2 regions of the Bacillus sp. NEB1478 genome follow, and region 1 is predicted to be linked to the other one. Evidence: a T-box and tRNA genes for the amino acid it is inferred to sense, from the RefSeq annotation. Region 1 holds a T-box; the other holds one or more tRNA genes.
What was found. A T-box is a leader RNA that pairs with one kind of tRNA and senses whether it is charged. The one in region 1 lies ahead of RGB74_RS06205 (valine--tRNA ligase), so its partner is inferred to be a tRNA-Val.
Positions count from the first base shown of each region.

Region 1 (10,254 bases):
TCAAGATAATCAACCTAATGAAGAGTTCAGTTTTAATCATTTTCACCCGGAAGAAGCAGAAATTCGTGCAGTTCATCCAGAAGAGAAGTCTGACATTTTTACACCTTTTCAATTTGAAGCGAGGCAGACACCTATGAATTCTAATCAGCAGAATGAACTTAAATCAAATTTTGAAAAAGAAATATTGGAAGTACGCGCTGAAAAGAAAACTGCTTTTGAATTTAAACCTCAATTTGAAGCCACTGACGACACAACTATGGATGCAACATTTGATACATTAAAATCGATTGCCTTTTCTAATGAAGATGTAAGAAACACAGACGACGATGATGAAGATGCAGGTGCAGATGCAGCATATGAATTAGTGGATGAATATTCAGAACAGCCACGAGATGAAGAAAGTTTGCAGCACGATCAGTATGAAAGTTATGAACATTCAAATGAACAGCCTGAACATTCCTATCCTTCTTATCAAAATCCATACCAGTATCAAACAAACGGATATGAACCTTATCCAGAGCAGCAAGCTCAAGAACCTCAATATAATCAAGTTTATCATCCGCAATCGAACTCTTATACGGGTTATAATCCGCAAAATTATGTACAGAGACCATACAATGAACCGTCATATGGGGAACAGGAATATCAAGAAGAATCTGCTTATGAAGAACAGAATTTCCATCAGACAGATGAGAATCATCATAATCAATACGTGTATGATGAACACACAGAAGAATATGAACAAGACTCCGAACAATATGAATCAGCACAATACGAAGCAGTCTCAGCAAATAACCGGGAGGAAGAACCTAGGAATGAGAATGCTTTATATTTAACCAAAATGTTATCGGGGAATGATGATAATTTCTCAAGAATGAAAATGTATATTTTGCAGCGCGGTGATTCACTGGAGCATATTTGTGAGAGATATGATATTTCATTAAATACACTCATGCGTATGAATAAGATTCAACAAGAAGAATTATGTGAAGGACAAATTATTTATATCCCTGTCAGTTCACGTTAAAAATGGGGTGTAACTATGGGGATCATTAACCTCCTGGAAAATGAGTATGAATTATATGGTGTAAGGTGGAAAGAAGAACCTCATGTGATCTTTACTGATTTTGGGGATAAGCGGCTTCGCTATTGGTCTGAGGAACAATTGTTAGAATGGCATGTTAAATGGCGTGATGAGTCTTCAAAAGGCTCTAGCGCCGTGCCTGATCGCATGATCCGCACACGAGACGGAGGAAATGCAGTATTTGATGGAAAACATTGGGTTACTCTTCATGATACTGCAGACATTCCGTTCGGCTGTGAGGAGGTAGGCAGATGGGGACAATTTATAGGGCATTTGCTAGCTGCTTCGATCAAATACGAAAATGTCCCTTGTACTATTGATGGAGAACCAGCTTTGGATTATGAAAAATGTCTGGAAAAGCTAGAACTTTATGCCGAAGGGAATTTCCATAGTTTAAACATTAGTATTGCTGAAGCTAAAAAACGTATTCATTTTGCTGAAGTTCTATACAAAAAGACAGTTCGGACACCAAGACCAATTTTAGAAAAAGAGATTAGTATTATAAATGGAAAAAGAATCTTTCACTTTTTATTCTATGAAGGTGGTGATTCCAAACCGATTAGAGGTTATTTGCCAATTCGTAATTTCATGTTAGAGTGGCTTTTGCAAACATCTCCTTTGTCTATGAAGATGCTGCTCGATGAGATTCATTCCGTGTTTTCCTTAAGTGATGACCAGGGTTTGCTGTTGTTAGCTGAAATAACTATGCCATGGGAGCTGAAAGATTGCATTAATTTTTTGGATAACAGTTCTTTAGAAAAAATGGTCGATGGAATGAACAAATATGAAAAATTATGGGAAGATAACCGATTATTACTCAAAACAGTAACCGAGTGGTATGAAGATACCAGAAGGAAGGTGGCCCTATGACAACGGAAAGAGAAACATTAAATTACGGGCCCGTCCTTTTTCATTATGATCTGTTTCCTGAAAAACTAGAACGGCATGGAAAAGTAATGAAGGTCATAACGAAAAGGGGTACTTTTGCACTTAAAGAAGCTGAAATGAGCGAAGAAGAACGAAACTGGTTCACCCATGTAATCCAACGTTTATCCGAAATCGGCTTTCATCAAGTTGTTCCATTATATCCGACTAAATTTGGAGATTATACGGTCCAGCTTGGATCAAAAACGTATTATTTAATGCCGTGGTTCGCATCAGACGATAGGAACGAAAAAGGAAAAGAGGAAGTTCTTTTAGATCAAATTGGGAAAATACATGCATTAACACTAAAAGAACAAGAATTTTCTAATGAGGTAGTAGAGCATTCTTTTCAATTTTTAATGAATAGATGGGAAAACAGACAATTTGAAATGGAGAGATTTACAGAGGAAGCAGAACAAAAAGTGTATATGTCTCCTTTTGAATTAACGTATTTAAGTCATTTTCACCAGATTATGAGGATGACAGAAGAAGCAAAGCGAAGATTAAAAGAATGGTATGATACTTGCCAGCGCGAAAAAAGATATAGAAGTGTGCTATGTCATGGTAAGGTATCAAGAAATCACTTGATTTTTAATCCAACAGGTGAAGGTCACCTGTTAAATTTTGAAAAAGCCGTACTAGATACGCCAGTTAGAGATTTAGCCGTTTATTTTAGAAGAGCCGTTCACCAGCGTGAATGGACAAAGGAACATGGAAAGCAATTATTGGATATTTATGAAAAGCATGTTCCTCTATTGAATGAAGAGCGAGGATTATTCATTAGTTATTTATCTTATCCTGAACCGGTTTTCAATGCGGTTGATCTTTATTATTATAAACGGAACCAATTTTCTCAAATAGAATTGGTTCACAGGCTGGAAAAAAGAATACGAGCGATGAAAAATATCCGCGATTTTTGCGAATTGATCATGCAAGCTCCTCCACCGCCATTGGAAATAGGTAATGCACCAACTAAAATTCATATAAATGATGAAGATCACATATAGAATTTTATATGTGATCTTTCTTGTTCATCATAAAATTTCATAGGTAAAACAAAAATGTAAGGCAACAATAATCAATAAGATAAAAAAATCGATCCCTGAAGGAAACAGCAATGTACGTATAGATTGAAAGATAATCAGCGGTACAGTGAGCTGTGCAATGGCATTTTTTATAGTGAAGAACCAGCCTGGAAAGCGGGCTTTCCGAAAGTATCTACGTGACAATAAGAAGCCCTCCCCTTCCTATTTTTTTTAGTTTATGCGCGATGACTGGTGTTCGTGAAAAGACGGGCTAACGCTTTTTGATGTACGTACATAGAATAACTTTTACAAGAAACGGTTATGCTATTGACGAGAAATATACATGTTGTATAAAATATAGTCAGAATCCATATTGTTGCGTAGATAGGGAATAGTACAATTTCGACGCCTTTTAGAGAGAGGGATCATTAGCTGAAAGATTCCTTAAGGATTGTTGTTTGGAAGTCGCCCTTGAGCATCTTCTTTGAACGATGAGTAGAAGAAGACGGTCCAACCGTTATAAATGAAGTGTACAGAAAGCCTATTTGTGTTTTTCTGTAAATTAAGGTGGTACCGCGGAAAGTCCTTTCGTCCTTTATAAGACGTAAGGGCTTTTTTGTTTTTCTAAATAATTGAAGGAGGAGAAAGAAATGACAAACGAACAAAAAGAACTAACAATGCCTACTAAATACGACCCAAAAGCAACCGAAGAAAATCGTTATGATTTCTGGGTAAAAGGAAAGTTTTTTGAGGCGAAAGGGGAAAAAGATAAGCAGCCGTATACGATTGTAATCCCGCCGCCTAACGTAACAGGAAAACTGCACTTAGGTCATGCATGGGATACAACGCTTCAAGATATTTTAACGCGTACTAAAAGAATGCAAGGATATGATGTTTTGTGGCTTCCTGGAATGGACCATGCTGGTATAGCCACTCAAGCAAAGGTAGAAGGAAAGCTTCGTGAGGAAGGTGTTTCACGCTATGATCTCGGCCGTGAGAAGTTCCTTGAAAAATCTTGGGAATGGAAGGAAGAATATGCTGATTTTATTCGTCAGCAGTGGTCAAAACTTGGTCTCGGATTAGATTACTCACGAGAACGTTTTACATTAGATGAGGGTCTGTCTGAAGCGGTTAATGAAGTGTTTGTATCACTATACGAAAAAGGTTTGATCTATCGCGGGGAATATATAATCAACTGGGATCCACAAACCAAAACAGCTCTTTCTGATATTGAAGTTATCCATCAAGATGTTCAAGGTGCTTTTTATCATATGAAATACCCGCTTGCCGATGGTTCTGGTGTTATTGAAGTAGCGACTACTCGTCCAGAAACAATGCTTGGGGACACTGCGATCGCTGTTCATCCTAAAGATGAGCGCTATCAGCATCTAATCGGAAAAAAAGCAATTTTGCCGATCGTTGGACGTGAGATTGAAATCGTTGGCGATGATTATGTTGACAAGGAATTTGGTTCAGGAGCTGTAAAGATTACACCTGCTCACGATCCTAATGATTTTGAAATCGGAAACAGACACAATCTTGAACGTATCTTGGTTATGGATGAAGGCGGAAAGATGAACGAAAATGCGGGTGCATACCAAGGCATGGATCGTTTTGAATGCCGTAAACAAATCGTTAAAGATCTTCAGGAGCAAGGTGTACTGTTCAAGATCGAAGAGCATTTGCATTCAGTAGGACACTCTGAAAGAAGCGGTGCAGTTGTTGAGCCATACCTTTCTACACAATGGTTTATTAAGATGAAACCTTTAGCAGAAGAAGCGATTAAACTTCAAAAAGGTGAAGATAAAGTTAATTTTGTTCCAGATCGGTTTGAAAACACATATATGCGCTGGATCGAAAATATTCGCGACTGGTGTATTTCCCGCCAGCTATGGTGGGGTCACCGTATTCCAGCTTGGCATCATAAAGAAACAGGTGAAATATATGTTGGCAAGACAGAACCTAATGACCCTGAAAATTGGGAGCAGGATATAGATGTATTAGATACTTGGTTTTCTTCGGCTCTTTGGCCATTTTCTACAATGGGCTGGCCTGATGAAAAATCAGAAGACTTCAAACGCTACTTCCCTGGCAGCGTACTTGTAACAGGGTACGATATTATTACATTCTGGGTTTCAAGAATGATCTTCCAATCACTTGAGTTTACTAACCAGAAGCCGTTTAATGATGTTTTGATCCACGGCCTTGTTCGTGATTCAGATGGTCGAAAGATGAGTAAGTCTCTAGGAAATGGTGTCGATCCTATGGATGTGATAGAAAAATACGGAGCAGATGCATTACGGTTTTTCTTATCTACTGGAAGTTCACCAGGAAACGATCTTCGCTTTTACTGGGAGAAGGTTGAATCTACTTGGAATTTCGCCAATAAAATATGGAATGCATCTCGTTTTGCGCTAATGAACATGGATGGCATGAAATATGAAGAAATCGATTTAAGCGGTGAAAAATCACTAGCTGATCAATGGATTCTAACCCGCCTGAATGAGACGGTTGAAGATATTACTCGATTAATTGATGCATATGAGTTTGGCGAAGTTGGCCGCCTCCTTTATAACTTTATTTGGGATGACTTGTGTGACTGGTATATTGAAATGGCGAAACTTCCTTTATACGGCGAAGATGAAGGTGCAAAGAAAACAACGCGTTCAGTACTCGCTTACGTACTTGATCAAACATTAAGAATGCTTCATCCTTTCATGCCATTTATTACAGAAGAAATCTGGCAGCATCTTCCTCATGAAGGGGAATCAATCACGATCGCTTCATGGCCGGTGAAAAAAGATGACTTGCATTTCCCGGAAGCTGCAAAAGAATTTGCGTTAGTGACAGAAGTGATTCGTTCTGTTCGTAATACACGATCTGAAATGAACGTTGCACCAAGTAAGCCGATTGAACTGCAGATCAAACCTAAAAATAAAGAAATTCTCAATGCTTTAGAAAAGAACCGTCACTATTTGATTCGTTTCTGTAATCCGAGTGAACTTTTAATCTCGGATGAGATCTCTGCCCCGGAAAAAAGCATGAGTACTGTTTTAACAGGCTTAGAAATGTACCTTCCGCTTGAAGGCTTATTAAATATCGATGAAGAGATTAAGCGACTTGAAAAAGAAGCAGAAAAGTACGCGAAAGAAGTAGAGCGTGTACAGAAAAAGTTAAGCAATGAAGGCTTTATGAAAAAAGCTCCTGAAAAAGTTATTGCTGAAGAACGTGCAAAACAAAATGACTATCAAGAAAAAATGGATAACGTTCTAGCACGAATTAAAGAACTTCAAAGCTGATTTTAAACAACATTGGAGGCGGATCCTTTAATAGCAGTGTTCGCTTCTTTTTGCACTCTTTACACAAGGAAAGGCGGAAAGATGTTGAAATCATATAACGAAGCGTTGACATGGATTCATAGTTTATTAAAATTTGGTATTAAACCCGGTTTGAAAAGAGTGGAATGGCTACTTGAAAGAACAGGCAACCCAGAAAATAAATTAAAGTGCATACATGTTGCAGGTACAAATGGCAAAGGCTCAACAGTTGCTTATTTACGAAGTATGTTCAATACAGCCGGTTACAGTGCTGGTACATTTACTTCACCATATTTGATCTCGTTTAACGAGAGAATTTCAATGGATGGAAATCCGATTGAAGAAGATGAGTTATTACGTTTTGCTAGATTATTAAAACCCCTTGTAGAGGAAGTTTCTCAAACCTCATTAGGAAGTCCCACAGAATTTGAAGTCATTACCGTGATATCCTTGCTGTATTTTGCAGAAAAAAAGCCAGACATCGTCATCTATGAAGTTGGTTTAGGCGGGTTGTATGACTCTACTAACGTTATAACGCCAATCTTAAGTCTAATAACAAATATAGGTTTTGATCATATGGGCATTTTAGGTGACACACTGGAAGAAATAGCTTTTCAAAAAGCAGGGATTATTAAAGAGGAAGTTCCTGTTATTTCAACAGTCGATCAGGATCTTGCAGTAAAAGTAATAAAGAAAAAGGCAAAAGACATGAACGCTGAGTCATTCTTTGCTGGAATCGATTTCTCATCTGAACATAAGGGAAGTTTATTGAGCGGAGAAAAGTTCGTATTTCATGGCATGCGAGGAAATAAGCTTGAACTTGAAATCAGTATGAAGGGTCATCACCAAGTAAAAAATGCTGGGCTTGCTTTGGCTGCTGTTGAATTTTTGAGCCAGGAAAATATGTATCATTTTACTTATGATCAAATAAAAGATGGGATTATGAAAGCTTTTTGGGCTGGAAGATTTGAAAAAGCAGCGTGTTCGCCCGATATAATATTAGACGGTGCACATAATCTGCAAGGAATACAGGCTCTTAGACAAACCTTACAGCAGCATTATACAAATAAAAACATTTATCTCTTATTTGCTGCCTTACATGATAAAGAATATAAGACGATGATGAAAGAGCTAGAAGATATTGTAAAGGGAGCCTATTTCACTAGTTTTGATTTTCCTAGAGCGGCTTCTGCCGAGATGCTTTTGGCTGAAAGTCCGTTTCAAAATGCCCAAGCAATCGAACCTTGGAAGGAAGCTCTATCAGAAGCAAAAGTACATCTTAAAGATGAAGATGTATTGATAATAACTGGATCTCTTTATTTTATTTCCGAAGTAAGAAAAACATTTTCAAAAATCTGAATAACATTTATTGTAATTTTTTGAACTTTTGATAAAATAAAAAGATAATAGTTTTGTACTAGTAAAAAAGATTCACATACCGTTGAGAACAACTCTATTTTAAGGAAAGGAGACATGAAGGAAATGAAAGCAAGAAAACAAATATATTTAATATTTGCATGGGTATTGCTGTTTCCATTAGCTTTTTGGTCTGCCAATCACATGGATGCTAATCAAACGGCGTTAAATTTAGTCGATCTTGCTCTTATTACATTTTTAGTTGTTATCGTTTCCTTGTTTCCTTTAAGAGTTTTAGATACTACCATTTCATTGATGCAAGGGATTACATTAGCTGTATTTCTTTACTACGGATTGGTTGCTGAATTGATTGTAACTTTACTGGGTACATTAGCTATGTTTATTGGCATGAAAATAAACTGGATTAAGGAATATTTTAGAGTACTCGCAAACACCTTAATGTTTGCATGGATTACGATTATTGCAGCCAGTGTTTTTTATATGCTGGGCGGAGAAACGGGACCTTTTCCTAAAGACGGTTCCATTCATTTAGTGCCTATCATCGGCTATTTCGTTATTAGTATTGCACTAAATCATATATCTGTTTATTTTATGCGCACTATCCTTTATGAACAAAAATGTGCATTCTTTGATCGTGATTTATGGTGGGATTTATTATCAGAAGTACTTGTTTTACCGGTTGGATTAATGTTGTATCTGCTTTATTCACAAATGGGACAGCCCGCCATTTTTTATGTTGGACTGCCGTTCCTATCACTTTCTATCATTATTAATCTTTTTCATTCGAGTAAACAGATTAATGATTCCCTTCAAAAGGCAAGTGAGATTGGACAGCAGCTATCAGAACATTTAAAAGTGAACGATATACTAGATATCTTTATTGAAAAATTAATTGCCTTTATGCCTGTTGATTTCGCTTTTATATATGATGCAGATTCAGGAGAACATTTACAAATTATTCGGAAATACGAGAGTGAAGAAGGAATCCTCACTGCTGTCCCAATAAGAAAGCACGAAGCGATCAGCGGAAGAGTTTGGTCAACCGGAAATAGCATTCAGTATAATTCGATTAAGTCGTGGTTCAAAATATCTGAACTTTTTTTTCAAGGAAAAGCTGAATCTGTTGTTTCTGTGCCTATGATACGCAATCAAAAAATTGTAGGAATCATTACATTTGCTTCTAAAAATAAACGTTCCTACCAAAAACATCACCTTATTATTTTAGAGATTCTGGCTAACTATTTAGCTGTAGCGATTGATAATGCCAGAAACTATGAATCTACAAAATTAAAAAGTGAACAATGTTCATTAACTGGATTATATAATTATCGCTTTTTTGAGGATTTGTTAACAAGTATGTATAATCGCCGTGAATATTTTAAAAAGCCTTTCTCGGTCATACTGCTTGATATTGATCATTTTAAATCAGTTAATGACTCCTATGGTCACCAAAGCGGGAATGAAGTGCTCATTCTTCTTGCTAAGAGACTGGAAGAATTTATGGGGAATAGAGGAACTGTTGCCAGGTATGGCGGTGAAGAATTTATCATACTTCTGCCAGAAGCTAATGAAAAAGACTGTTTTGATATAGCAGAACAGCTTCGTTTCTTTATTTCAGATACAGCTTTTGAGGTTAACAATGACTTAACTGACAAGCTTAGACATCATATTTACATAACAGCAAGTATTGGAATTGCTACTGCTCCCCATCAAGGAGAAGATCCGTTGACACTGATCAGAAATGCAGATCGTGCCATGTATACGGGCGCAAAACAGCAAGGCCGAAATAAGGTTGCGGCATATACAGGCTAAAAATCAAGATCTCGAATTTACCATTCGAGGTCTTTTTGTTTGGCTGTTTTTTTAAGGTTGTTGTTTTAATTCTTGAAGAAAACAGCATTTTTATATCACATATGTTTCATTTTGGCTCATTTCTAAAAGATTGTTGCTTTTTAATCTTATTTTATTTTCTTCTAAGACTTTTGGTTGAAGTGGAAGGTGTTAGACTACGAATGTGGCTCAACGGCTGCCCTGCGGAAAGCGAGCAGCTGAAACGGAAATCAACTACTTTCAAAAGCAGCAATGAATACGAAAACAGCCTTCATTTTAAACCGTTTTTCTAGTTCTATTAAAAATAAAAAAGCATAAAATTTAGTAGATGCTAGAGAGGAGAGGATTTAAATGAAACAAGAGATATCGATTCTGATAAATGGTAAGGAACAAACATATAAGCAGAGTATTAGTGATGAAAAAACAGTATTAAATCTGGAAAAGGAAGAAGTGGCAGCAGCGTTAGAAGAAGCAGCCATTGAGGACTATAAAGTGTTAAGTGTTCCTTTAAGAAAAAAAGACATCCTATTTAATAAGAAAAAAAAGACCCTTATTAATCGGAAAAAACCAGGTTTCACTTTTCAAAATAATAGCAATCCATTTTCGAAACAGATAATAGCAGCAATAATGGCGGCAGTTGTAACGGGAACAGCATTAGGGATACTCGTCCTGATGGTATTTTCAACAGATGTTACAG
Region 1 is NZ_CP134049.1:1,297,382-1,307,635, forward strand. Features, by position in the region: gene RGB74_RS06185 (LysM peptidoglycan-binding domain-containing protein) at 1-1,027, shown strand, start outside; gene RGB74_RS06190 (hypothetical protein) at 1,043-1,954, shown strand; gene ysxE (spore coat protein YsxE) at 1,951-3,015, shown strand; gene RGB74_RS06200 (hypothetical protein) at 3,043-3,237, opposite strand; T-box leader at 3,406-3,632, shown strand; gene RGB74_RS06205 (valine--tRNA ligase) at 3,684-6,332, shown strand; gene RGB74_RS06210 (bifunctional folylpolyglutamate synthase/dihydrofolate synthase) at 6,414-7,709, shown strand; gene RGB74_RS06215 (sensor domain-containing diguanylate cyclase) at 7,833-9,539, shown strand; gene RGB74_RS06220 (hypothetical protein) at 9,909-10,254, shown strand, end outside.

Region 2 (10,254 bases), 1.1 Mb from region 1:
AGGTTACCGAGTGGGTCTAGAGCAATCTTTTTCCCCATAGGAAACATTAGTGTTCATAGATCATTTTTCTTGTCATCCCACCATCAACCACAATGTTTTCCCCTGTAATGAAATCATTTTCGGGGTTGGCAAGAAACAGACAAGTTCTTGAAATATCCGAAGGTTTTCCTACCCTTTTTGAAAGATGCTGTTCATGATCAATATCTCTTAGATCTGAATAATCACCCGTATGAATCCAGCCAGGACTAATTGAATTTACCGTTATCTTATCTTGTGCTAATGAGGAAGCCAGTGCATGTGTCAGGGCGACTATGCCCCCTTTTGCAGCTGCATAAGCCTCTGAATCTGGTTCTGACATAAAAGCCCTGGTCGAAGCCATATTTATGATCGTTCCACCGCTTGAACGAGACATGAATTTAGCCGCTTCTCTTGAAAATAGAAAAACGCTTCTTAAATTAGTATGTATAACTTCATCCCATTCATCTATTGATAATTCATATGGTGATTTCCACTTGGAAATACCAGCATTATTAATGACACATTGAATACTGTGTAGCTTATCTTGTGTTTCCGCTACGGCTTTTATGATTGAATTTGGTTTTTTAACATCACATACTATGGCAATGCTTTCTGGCTCTATTTCACGAACTTCAATTAACGTTTTATCCAGCTGGCTTTGATCAATATCCACTAAAGATGGAATCCAACCCGCTTTTGCAAAATCAATCGCCAGCTGTTTTCCGATCCCTTGTGCAGCCCCTGTGATTAGTACTGTCTTTCTATTGTTTTTCATTTAAGTTACCTCCCATAATTTCAGCTATATTATTCATTCCCCAGTTTTTAATTTTTTCATCAACTTTGAAAAAAATGCTATAAAAAATGAAGCTGCCAACTATATTAGTTGACAGCTTTTATAACTATTTTTTCCTGTAAGGTGATGAACAAGGACAAGGTGGGTATGGAAGTTGTTGTGCTGGCAATGTTTGCGCAGGCATTGTAGATCCACAAAGATTTTGCTGTGTTGCTTGGTTGATAACGTTCGTGTTCTGAGGGAAATAATGCACATACTTATAGTTCATTTGGTTAACTTGCGTAGTTTGAGTTGGATGGATCATCGGAATATAGACATCTTGCTGATTGTATTGTAATTGCTGATTCGTCGGACTATATTGCGCTCCCAATACTTGTGGCGGGTAGTATTGTGACGGTGACACTGGAGGATATCCACATGAAGGCTGCTGCTGCATTTGTGCCATTTGTGCTGCCTGTACAGCTTGCATCTGCTGCATTTGTGCCATCTGGGCCATTTGCGCCATTTGTGCTGCTTGAACAGGTGATCCCATCCCTTTTTTCGGGAATAGAGGGCGTTTAAACAAAAATAGTTCTCCTTTCAAAAATCTTTGATACTTATTTCTCTATATTTTATGTAAGACAACTTAAAAAGTTCGTCCAAATTTTTATAATAAAAAACCTCCTTGGAAGACCAAGGAGGATGTATGTACTGTTATGGTGACCCGAGAGGGGTTCGAACCCCCGACCTCTACCCTGTCAAGGTAGCGCTCTCCCAGCTGAGCTATCGGATCTCTGTTTTTTTCGGACAATTAAAAATATACGATACAGACAGATTTCTGTCAATAAAAAAATGCCCAAGTTAAAATCCCCTCAATGTAGTATCTGACACTGAATGATGGTACTGCTCGTTTGTTGGATTTTAGCCTTCGTTTGTTGGATTTGTGCATTCGTTTGTTGGATTACACCTTCTTTTGGTAGGAATGGACTCTAATTTTGTTATCTCAAAGCTTTCTCGCGTTGTATTACTCACTTCGAAGGTTGAATTAGGAGATTTTTTTATAAAAAATCAGCCATATCCCTAAATAATTTTATTCAATATTAAATAAATGACCCAAAAGCGATGTTTTGCATCAGCTTTCGGGTCTTCAGCACTTATAATTTATCCGATTTTCTCTTCTTCTTCCCGCATCATAATTTCTTCATTATCGAGCCGTTCTTGTTTGTCTCTAAGTCTGTGGGCGAGGCGGCTGGATGCGTTTGCTGCGATACTGGCTACGAGGTCATCTAAAAAGGTATGAACCTTTCCATTCGCAATTTTGGTATCAAGCTTTTGTATGATGCCCATCTTAAATTTATCTAAGTGACCAAATGTCGTTACCGCAATGCTACCATAGCCAAATACCGCTCCGAGTGCAATCGTTTCATCAACACCAAATAATCCTTCGTCCATTTCAACGATGCTTTGCAAGGGCTCGGATAACATTTTTTTCTCGGCTAATATATCCAATTCAACACCTACTAAAATAGCATGCTGAATTTCTCGTTTTGTTAAAACTGCATCTACACTTTCGATGCAATCTTGTATCGTTAGACCAGGTGAAAACGGAATTTGCATTTCATAAACGATTTCAGCAATTTCCGGAATAGTGACGCCTCTTTCAATCAGCAATTTTCTTGCTGCTGCTTCAACTTCCCGACTGTGCACTCTCTTTTTCAACAGACTTCACCTCTTCTATTTCTTTCAATGTAAAGCTTAATCTTATTGATATTTTCATTATATCATTGTGTGATACAATAATACGAGTTGAATGAAACCGCTTTTTTTATAATTTATTAACTTGAAACAAGGAGGTCTTTTCGTGGCCATTTTAAAAGGATCCATTACAGACGATAAAGTTTATAGTAAATACTTAGATGAAACAATAGATCTTTTAATTTACCTCCCTTCCCGATTTACACCGCTTTTAAAATATCCTATTCTAATCGCTCAGGATGGCAGAGATTATTTTCAGTTAGGAAAACTCGCAAAAACAGCCGATCGCCTTATGGAAGAACGCGAGATTCAAGATTGTATTATCATTGGGATTATTCATAAAGGAATTGAAGATCGAAAAGCTAAATATGATCCGACAGGTGAAAAGCACGAAAATTATATACGTTTCATGGCCAGTGAATTAACGGCTTATTTAAATGACAAGTTTAATACGCTTCAGCTTGGTGCAGGATTGGGATTGATTGGGGATTCTCTAGGTGGTTATGTGGCATTAAAACTAAGTCTCCTATATCCGCATACATTTGGTAAATGTATTCTTCAATCCCCGTATGTCCCTGAAGAACTCATTCAAACTGTTCAGGCTATTGAGCAAATGCAGACGCTGACGATTTATCATTCAATTGGTGATGAAGAACATAGTTTTACAAACCCCGAAGGAATCACACGTGATTTTCTGGACCCGAATCGCCGAATGAATAAATTGTTAAATAATCTTGCGCTTGATTATGAATACCAAGAGTTTCAAGGAAATCATCTTTGGGTAAACTGGCAAAAGGATTTGATACCCGCATTAAGGTTTCTTTACAACGATCACTAAAAGTGGGAAATAGAAAGAATATTTGGTATACTATTTCAAAAGATGAGGGAGGAAGAATCATGAAATACGGCATAGCTATTTTTCCATCAAAAAATTTACAAGATAAAGTTAATTCATACCGAAAAAGGTACGATCCCCATTATGCCCTTATCGCACCGCATATTACGTTAAAAGAGCCTTTTGAAGCTACAGAAGATGAACTTCAAAATCAAATTGATTTTATTTCTACTATCGCAAAAGATACACAGCCATTTTCTATCAACATAAATAAGGTGGGATCATTCCATCCTGTTAATAATGTAATATACTTAAAAATTAATGATTCAGAGAAATTAAAATCATTGCACGATCAACTGTATACCGGTCCTCTTGACCACCAGCAGCCATACAATTTTGTTCCTCATTTAACGCTGGGTCAAAAGCTTTCTGATGAGGAGCATTCAGATGTGCTGGAGAGACTGCGAATGATTGATATTGAACATGAAGAAACGATTGACCGATTCCAGTTACTCTACCAATTAGAAAATGGTTCCTGGACCGTTTATGAAACATTTCGTTTTGGAAAGGGTGTAAAATAAGTTTGATTAAGAAGTACTCAACTGAGGACCTAGGCTATAAAGATGCTTTACACGTAAGAAGAAACGTGTTCGTTCATGAGCAGCAAATTGATGAAAGTGAAGAAATCGATGGTTTTGAAGGTTCTTCTCTGCATTTTGTATTATATGATGAAGAAAAGCCTGTTGGTGCAAGCAGACTTCGCCAAGTGAATAACGATGGTAAGGTTGAACGAGTTTGCATTCTATCTTCTCACCGCAAGAAAGGGCTAGGTGAAAAATTGATGACAGCAATGGAACAAACTGCTATTGATCAATCATATTCCAGCCTTATATTATATGCGCAAATTCAAGCTGAAGACTTTTACAAAAAACTCGGATATGAAACTACATCAACAAAACCTTTCTTAGATGCTAATATTCCACATGTAGCTATGAAAAAAGTATTGAAATCGCCTTAATGGCGAAATCAATACTTTTTTTAGTTTACAAATGATCGAACTCGTCAAAACTGATAAAGAAAACTTGACTGGCGGCAAGCCTTAAAAGTACTAAATACATTCACTTTGAGGAGACATGGTTGGAATGGACTTTCACGTTGGCCAGTTAACTGTTGAGTTAACAGTAGGCTTTATTTCACTTTTTGTACTGACGAAGGTTTTGGGAAAAACACAAATTTCACAAATTACACCTTTTGATTTTATTTCATCTATCTTTTTGGGTGAATTGGTCGGAAATGCGATGTATGATGATGAAATTTCTATATTTATGATTCTTTATGCCATTTTTATTTGGGGAACTCTCGTATACGTTGTTGAGATCATCTCACAAAAATTCAAAAAAACTAGAAAGTTTCTAGAAGGTGCTCCTTCTATTGTAATTCGCAAAGGAATGATTGATAGAGAACAACTAAAAAAGAATAAGCTGGATATAAATCAGCTTCAAAATTTGGTAAGGCAAAAAGGATACTTTGGTCTTAGAGAAGTTGAATATGCCATTTTAGAATCGAATGGAACACTTAGCATCTTACCTAAATTTCAATACGGTGCTCCAACTCGAGAAGACATGCGGTTATTTAGTCAACATCAGCCTGAACTGCCTATTACCCTTATTCTAGACGGAGAACTTAATCGAGATAACTTATCAACAGCACAAATTACTGAAGAAAAACTGATAGAGATGCTCCATGACCAAGGTTATAAAACTTACTCTGAAATCGTATATGCTGAAATGTCAGAAGGAAAGTTGCTTATTATGCCGATGACTGACCCAAAAAGATAACAGGCCGCCCTTCATGAATTTTATAGACTGCTCTTTTCTCATGTATGAACTGGATAAGATATGCCGTAATCGCAGTGCGGAATAAAGAATATACGCCTAAGTTATCAGGCTGTATTTCTTGTTTATTTAACATCTCTGCTACTAGATCTTCTATAGATAAACCACGATCTCTCTTTGCTAAGATTATATTAAAAAGTTGACTCTCAATTTTAGACTGAGTGTCTAAGTTAGCTAAAATTGCATCTTTGTAACTTTCAGAATAAGAACCGTGCCCTGGTACCATTCCCTCAACATTTAATTGAAGCAAATATTCCAAAGTCATTCTATTATCCCTTGAATCGACTATAAAAGGAATTTTATGTTTTACAAGGGCTTCAAATCCCAAAAAAGAGTCTGCAGCATAACAAATATTATTATAAATGATTCCGAACTGATTATAGCTATGCCCTGGGAGATGAATAAATTCAACATTAAGAGTGGATTGATTCCACTTTCCTTTTTCGCACACTTCATCTATCCTTATTGGTTGAGCTTCTAAGAACTTGTTTCTCATCTCTTTTAGTGGTGTATTCCCATGAAATAAATAGATAGGTTCTAATAGTGGATATTTCATAATCGCTTCTTCTAATAAAGGTGCGATCGTATGGACATCAAAATGTTTTTGAATATAATGGGCGCCCCCGAAATGATCAGCATGTGCATGTGTTATAAATAAATGTGTGAGGGGTAATTCATTTTCTGCAAGAACCCTCATAACTTTCTTGGCAGCAGCAGCTTCTAGCCCAGCATCGATCAGCATCCCGGATTTTTTTTCTTCATTCGTAATATAACCGATATTAACAGCACTATTAAAGTAGAAACAGTTCTCTTTTATTTTGATAAATTCCATCATGAACACTCCCGTATATCATACAATGCATGTATTTTTATCAGGTCATCTGTTCAAAAAAAAGAAACCCTATTAGATGGTTTCGTTAATCGTTAATCCTTTTCCTTCAATACGGCTCAAAACTTGCTGGAAACTTAATTTTTTATGGTTCTGGCTGCTTTTATGGTGCTCAGAAAATTTATTTTTGATATCATTTTGAATAGGCGTAACGCTAGAAACAACCGGGATTCCTTGTCCCATTTTTTCCATTCGATTTGCATATTGCATGCTTTGAATAGGTAAATACGGTAATATGTAACCCATCTTGTCTCTCTCCCTCTAATTAATTTATAGTTTTTGTTCTATAATTTTGTATTCCCATAATAAAGAAAGAGTACTCCTCTATTTAGAGCACTCTCCTGCAAAACATGAAAATCTTACTCCCAAGGGTCGTAATAACTGCTGGAACTAGAACTGGAACTAGAAGAAGATCCAAGCTTGCTTGATGATATTTCTAGTTTTTTATGACTTGATGATGAAGACACATGCTTACTTGAGCTGCTCGAACTTGAGGACTCACACTTGCAAAAGTTGCTGGAACTGCTCGAACTTGAGGATTCGTATTTATGAATTTTCTTTTTTTTCTTCTTCTTTTTCTTTTTGTTCTTCTTTTTCTTTTCAAAGAAAAAATAGTCTCCCATGTTTCAACCTCCTCGCATAGTACATTTTATGCATGTCTATCGAGTTGGTTATAGGCCGTCGCACTAAAAATTGATAGAGATATGGTTAACTGCTTTTGCTCGGAAGTTTTGTTTATGATAATAAACAAATGCCTCAACTGTGATATTTTCATCGATTTTACTTTTTATAGGAATTTGGAAGTCATCTAACGATATACGATCCCCGCTATTTAATTTTGTTTCGCGGAGCGGACAAATCCAGATTTCTCCTCTTTCTCTTGCTTTTTCTGCCCATTCATTATCATCCATGTATATCCAGATTGATTGTGAAATTTCTTCCTGTGTTGGTGAAGCTATTAATGATATGATCTTTCCTTTTAAAGCTAGTGCTTCAGCAGGCTCGAAACGAAAACAAATATACGGATTATCTAATGGTTTTGTACCTGTATTTTCAATATAAAAAGATCCTCTGACAAAACCGGTTCTTTCTTGCGTAAAAATAACCGAATAGTCAAAAAAGCTCATACTGTTGAATTCTTCTTTCTGACGCGGTTCTGAATCTGTTTTTCCTGGTTCTTCCTCTTCAAATACAGGCTCTGATGTACGGTTAATATTTATCCGTTTCTCCATACTTTTTATACGCTGTTGATACAAGTCGATCTGCTGATCTTTATCATTTAATTCTTCTTGAATACTGATTAATAAATCTTCATAACTCTTTATTCTTTTTTCAAGTTCATGCTCCTCTAATTTTTGCACCTTACGTGTCAGGTTTTTCATCTCTGCTCTTAAAGCAACAAGTTCTTTTTCCTGTTCTTCAATGATTTGAAGAGAATCACTCGTGTTTATTTCTTTCTCCAGTCGTTCAATGGTCTCTTCTGCAAAGACTAGCTTCTTCTCAAGATCAAGCGCTTTTTCCTTGTAATATTCCACCCGTGATATGAGCCGTTCATAGCTTAATTTATCTTTTGTACCCATTCAACTTTCCCCCTTGCAAAAATAGGCTCTTTTTTTATTGTATGTATGCCCCATCTAATCGTTCACTCTTTTTTCTTAAACTAAAAAAAGACCAGCTGGCTTTTCCTAACCAGCGGTCCTTTTTTCTGTCTTTTGTTTAATGGTGTTGTAAATAATTCTCAACAACAATTTGACCTTCGTCAGCAGTAACTGTTCCTGTTGAGAATTCTTTTTCACCTTCAGAATTGATGAGCTCTGCTTCAAAAAGATTTCCATCTGTTGTTTGTACAAGAGCTAAATTAAAATCAAATTGTTCTCCAGTTGTATCAACATTGCCTGTTCCAGAGATCGTTAGCTTTAAGCCCCCACGATACTCTTCACAGCTTAAAGTATCTTGAGAAAATTCTGTAGCAATAAAGTTAAATGCTCTTTGGTCGTCTGAAGTGTCATCGAAACTTAAACGGAATGTACTGTTTGCAAGTTGATCATTCGGGCTAATATCAACCAAAATTGCTACACTTCCGGTTTCTGTTGCTCCTTCTGACTTGCTAGTTAATCCGCTTGATTCTCCTGTAGCTCTAATCATGTATCCTGGCCTGGGATATATGTCTGGGCATCTTTTTGGGAACGATACCGTTGGACATAATTCACCTTCACTTTCGGGTACGATTTCGGGTGCGACTAAATCATTTTCACGAGGAGAACAGAATTTAGCAAGTACTTCTAGTCTTACTTCTGCTTCAACTTGGATATCGACACAGAAAGTAATATCCACTTCCAAACCAGTTGGTGCCGGGCTGTTTAACAGGACAGTACCAGATGGTATGCGGGAAAAGATTTTAGAAATGCGAGCATAAAGTTCTGTTCCGTCTGGGTAACAAAGCACAAATGATTCAAATACAGAAGCATTTACTAATAATTCCGTTACGAGATCACCGTTTCTGTCTACAATTTGGATAAGAGAATCTGCTGTAAACAGTAGTTCAACAAGCTGTGCTTCTGCACGCCCTCCGTTTAGCATTACAGTTACGTCTCTTTTATCTCCAACTTGTTCGCATAGGTAATGTTCATTCGTATCTTCATTCGTTTCAGTGACTGGTGTTGTTTTTGGAACTTTTGCAACGATCCTTAACGGGCGCAGAGAAGGATCTTCAAGAACTTTTTCTATTGCAGAAATCTGTTCAGATGTAAAAGAAACTGTTTTTCTTACATTAAGGGTATCCGTCACCCAGTCGTAAACTTTCTGCACACGGATACACTCATCCTGCAACTGATTATAATTGTTTCCCATTGTTTCCCTTCCTTTCCTCATCATGATCTCAAGATTCCATACATACTATGGGAATAGAGTAGGTTATGACACAAGAACGAAAGCCTATTTTTATAGTGAAAAGCGTATAAGGAGGAACAACCATGAAATCTGTTTCGTATAACAATCAGCGAGTCGATGATATTACTTCATCTGAATATGAGGCACTTTGTCTATTGCTGCCTTACTGGGGGATGCAGCTCTTTGAAAATAAAGAAGAAATTTCAGGTGCTTTATCCACTTTTATGTTAGGAATTCATGGTCTATCTCAACAAAAAGTAAAAGAGCTTTCACAACTTTTACAGCATACCGGTATAACACTAACAACAGATCATGATGAAAAATGCAGCCAGCGATTTTTTGTAGATTTTCATGAAAATCATCCAATGCCTTTAGCTGTAAAAACACCAGACAGGCAGCTTTATTATTTAAATCCAGCAACAAGAATCCAATTTCCAGTTCAGTCTGCTATCCATAAAGGAATTACCTTAAAAAGAAAAGACGGTCCGCTTTTTTTAGCCGTTCAGCCTGCATTTGAAAAGCAAATCGCAGAGTGGATCAGTTATATCGTCATTCAAAGTTTTTTGCGGTTTTCATTTGAATCTCTAACATCTATTTCTGAAACTACTTTTATATCTTGTGTTGAAAAAGTATTGTATCAGGTAAATGATAGTTTTGCCGCTAATCAGCTACCCGATGATTTTAAGACTCCAAAGAAAGTTAATCCAAAAAAAATCAAAGAAGTAATGCCTGAAAAATCAATTCCAGTACCAGAATTTGTTCCATCAAAAGAATTTACTAATAAAATGCAGCAAACTCCTGATCTAGTTAAACCATCAGGACAAAAAGTATCTGTTCCACAAATCAGACCATTCTCTGCAAATGGTTCTTTAATTACTAGCAGCTCGCCAAAACCATTTTCTTCTGATATGCTGCATTATCAGATTTCAGAACCGATAAAGCCTTTTAACTCAACGACTGCTAAAAAAAATACCATACAGCCTTTTCATTCGAGAAACACTTTGGATGCAAATCCTAAGTCCATCATCCGTCCATTTCAATCAAAACAAAACACCCCGTCATCGAATCAAGAATATAATAAAAACACATCGAACATATTCAGAAAGAGGAGAGATGGAAAGTGAATAAGGATGATCTTCAGAAGCTTTACTCTGAAATCAAAGCTAATAAAACAAATGCATCAGGAAATAATACTCTTTTT
Region 2 is NZ_CP134049.1:2,356,753-2,367,006, forward strand. Features, by position in the region: gene RGB74_RS11630 (SDR family NAD(P)-dependent oxidoreductase) at 47-793, opposite strand; gene RGB74_RS11635 (CotD family spore coat protein) at 918-1,376, opposite strand; tRNA gene RGB74_RS11640 (tRNA-Val) at 1,508-1,583, opposite strand; gene RGB74_RS11645 (phosphatidylglycerophosphatase A family protein) at 1,952-2,509, opposite strand; gene RGB74_RS11650 (alpha/beta hydrolase) at 2,652-3,383, shown strand; gene RGB74_RS11655 (YjcG family protein) at 3,443-3,961, shown strand; gene RGB74_RS11660 (GNAT family N-acetyltransferase) at 3,964-4,398, shown strand; gene RGB74_RS11665 (YetF domain-containing protein) at 4,523-5,218, shown strand; gene RGB74_RS11670 (MBL fold metallo-hydrolase) at 5,190-6,107, opposite strand; gene RGB74_RS11675 (hypothetical protein) at 6,180-6,410, opposite strand; gene RGB74_RS11680 (hypothetical protein) at 6,524-6,787, opposite strand; gene RGB74_RS11685 (hypothetical protein) at 6,851-7,744, opposite strand; gene RGB74_RS11690 (BMQ_0737 family morphogenetic spore coat protein) at 7,881-9,014, opposite strand; gene RGB74_RS11695 (hypothetical protein) at 9,137-10,177, shown strand; gene RGB74_RS11700 (hypothetical protein) at 10,174-10,254, shown strand, end outside.
Region 2: it encodes a tRNA-Val, which carries the amino acid that the T-box ahead of RGB74_RS06205 (valine--tRNA ligase) is inferred to sense. The anticodon was not compared.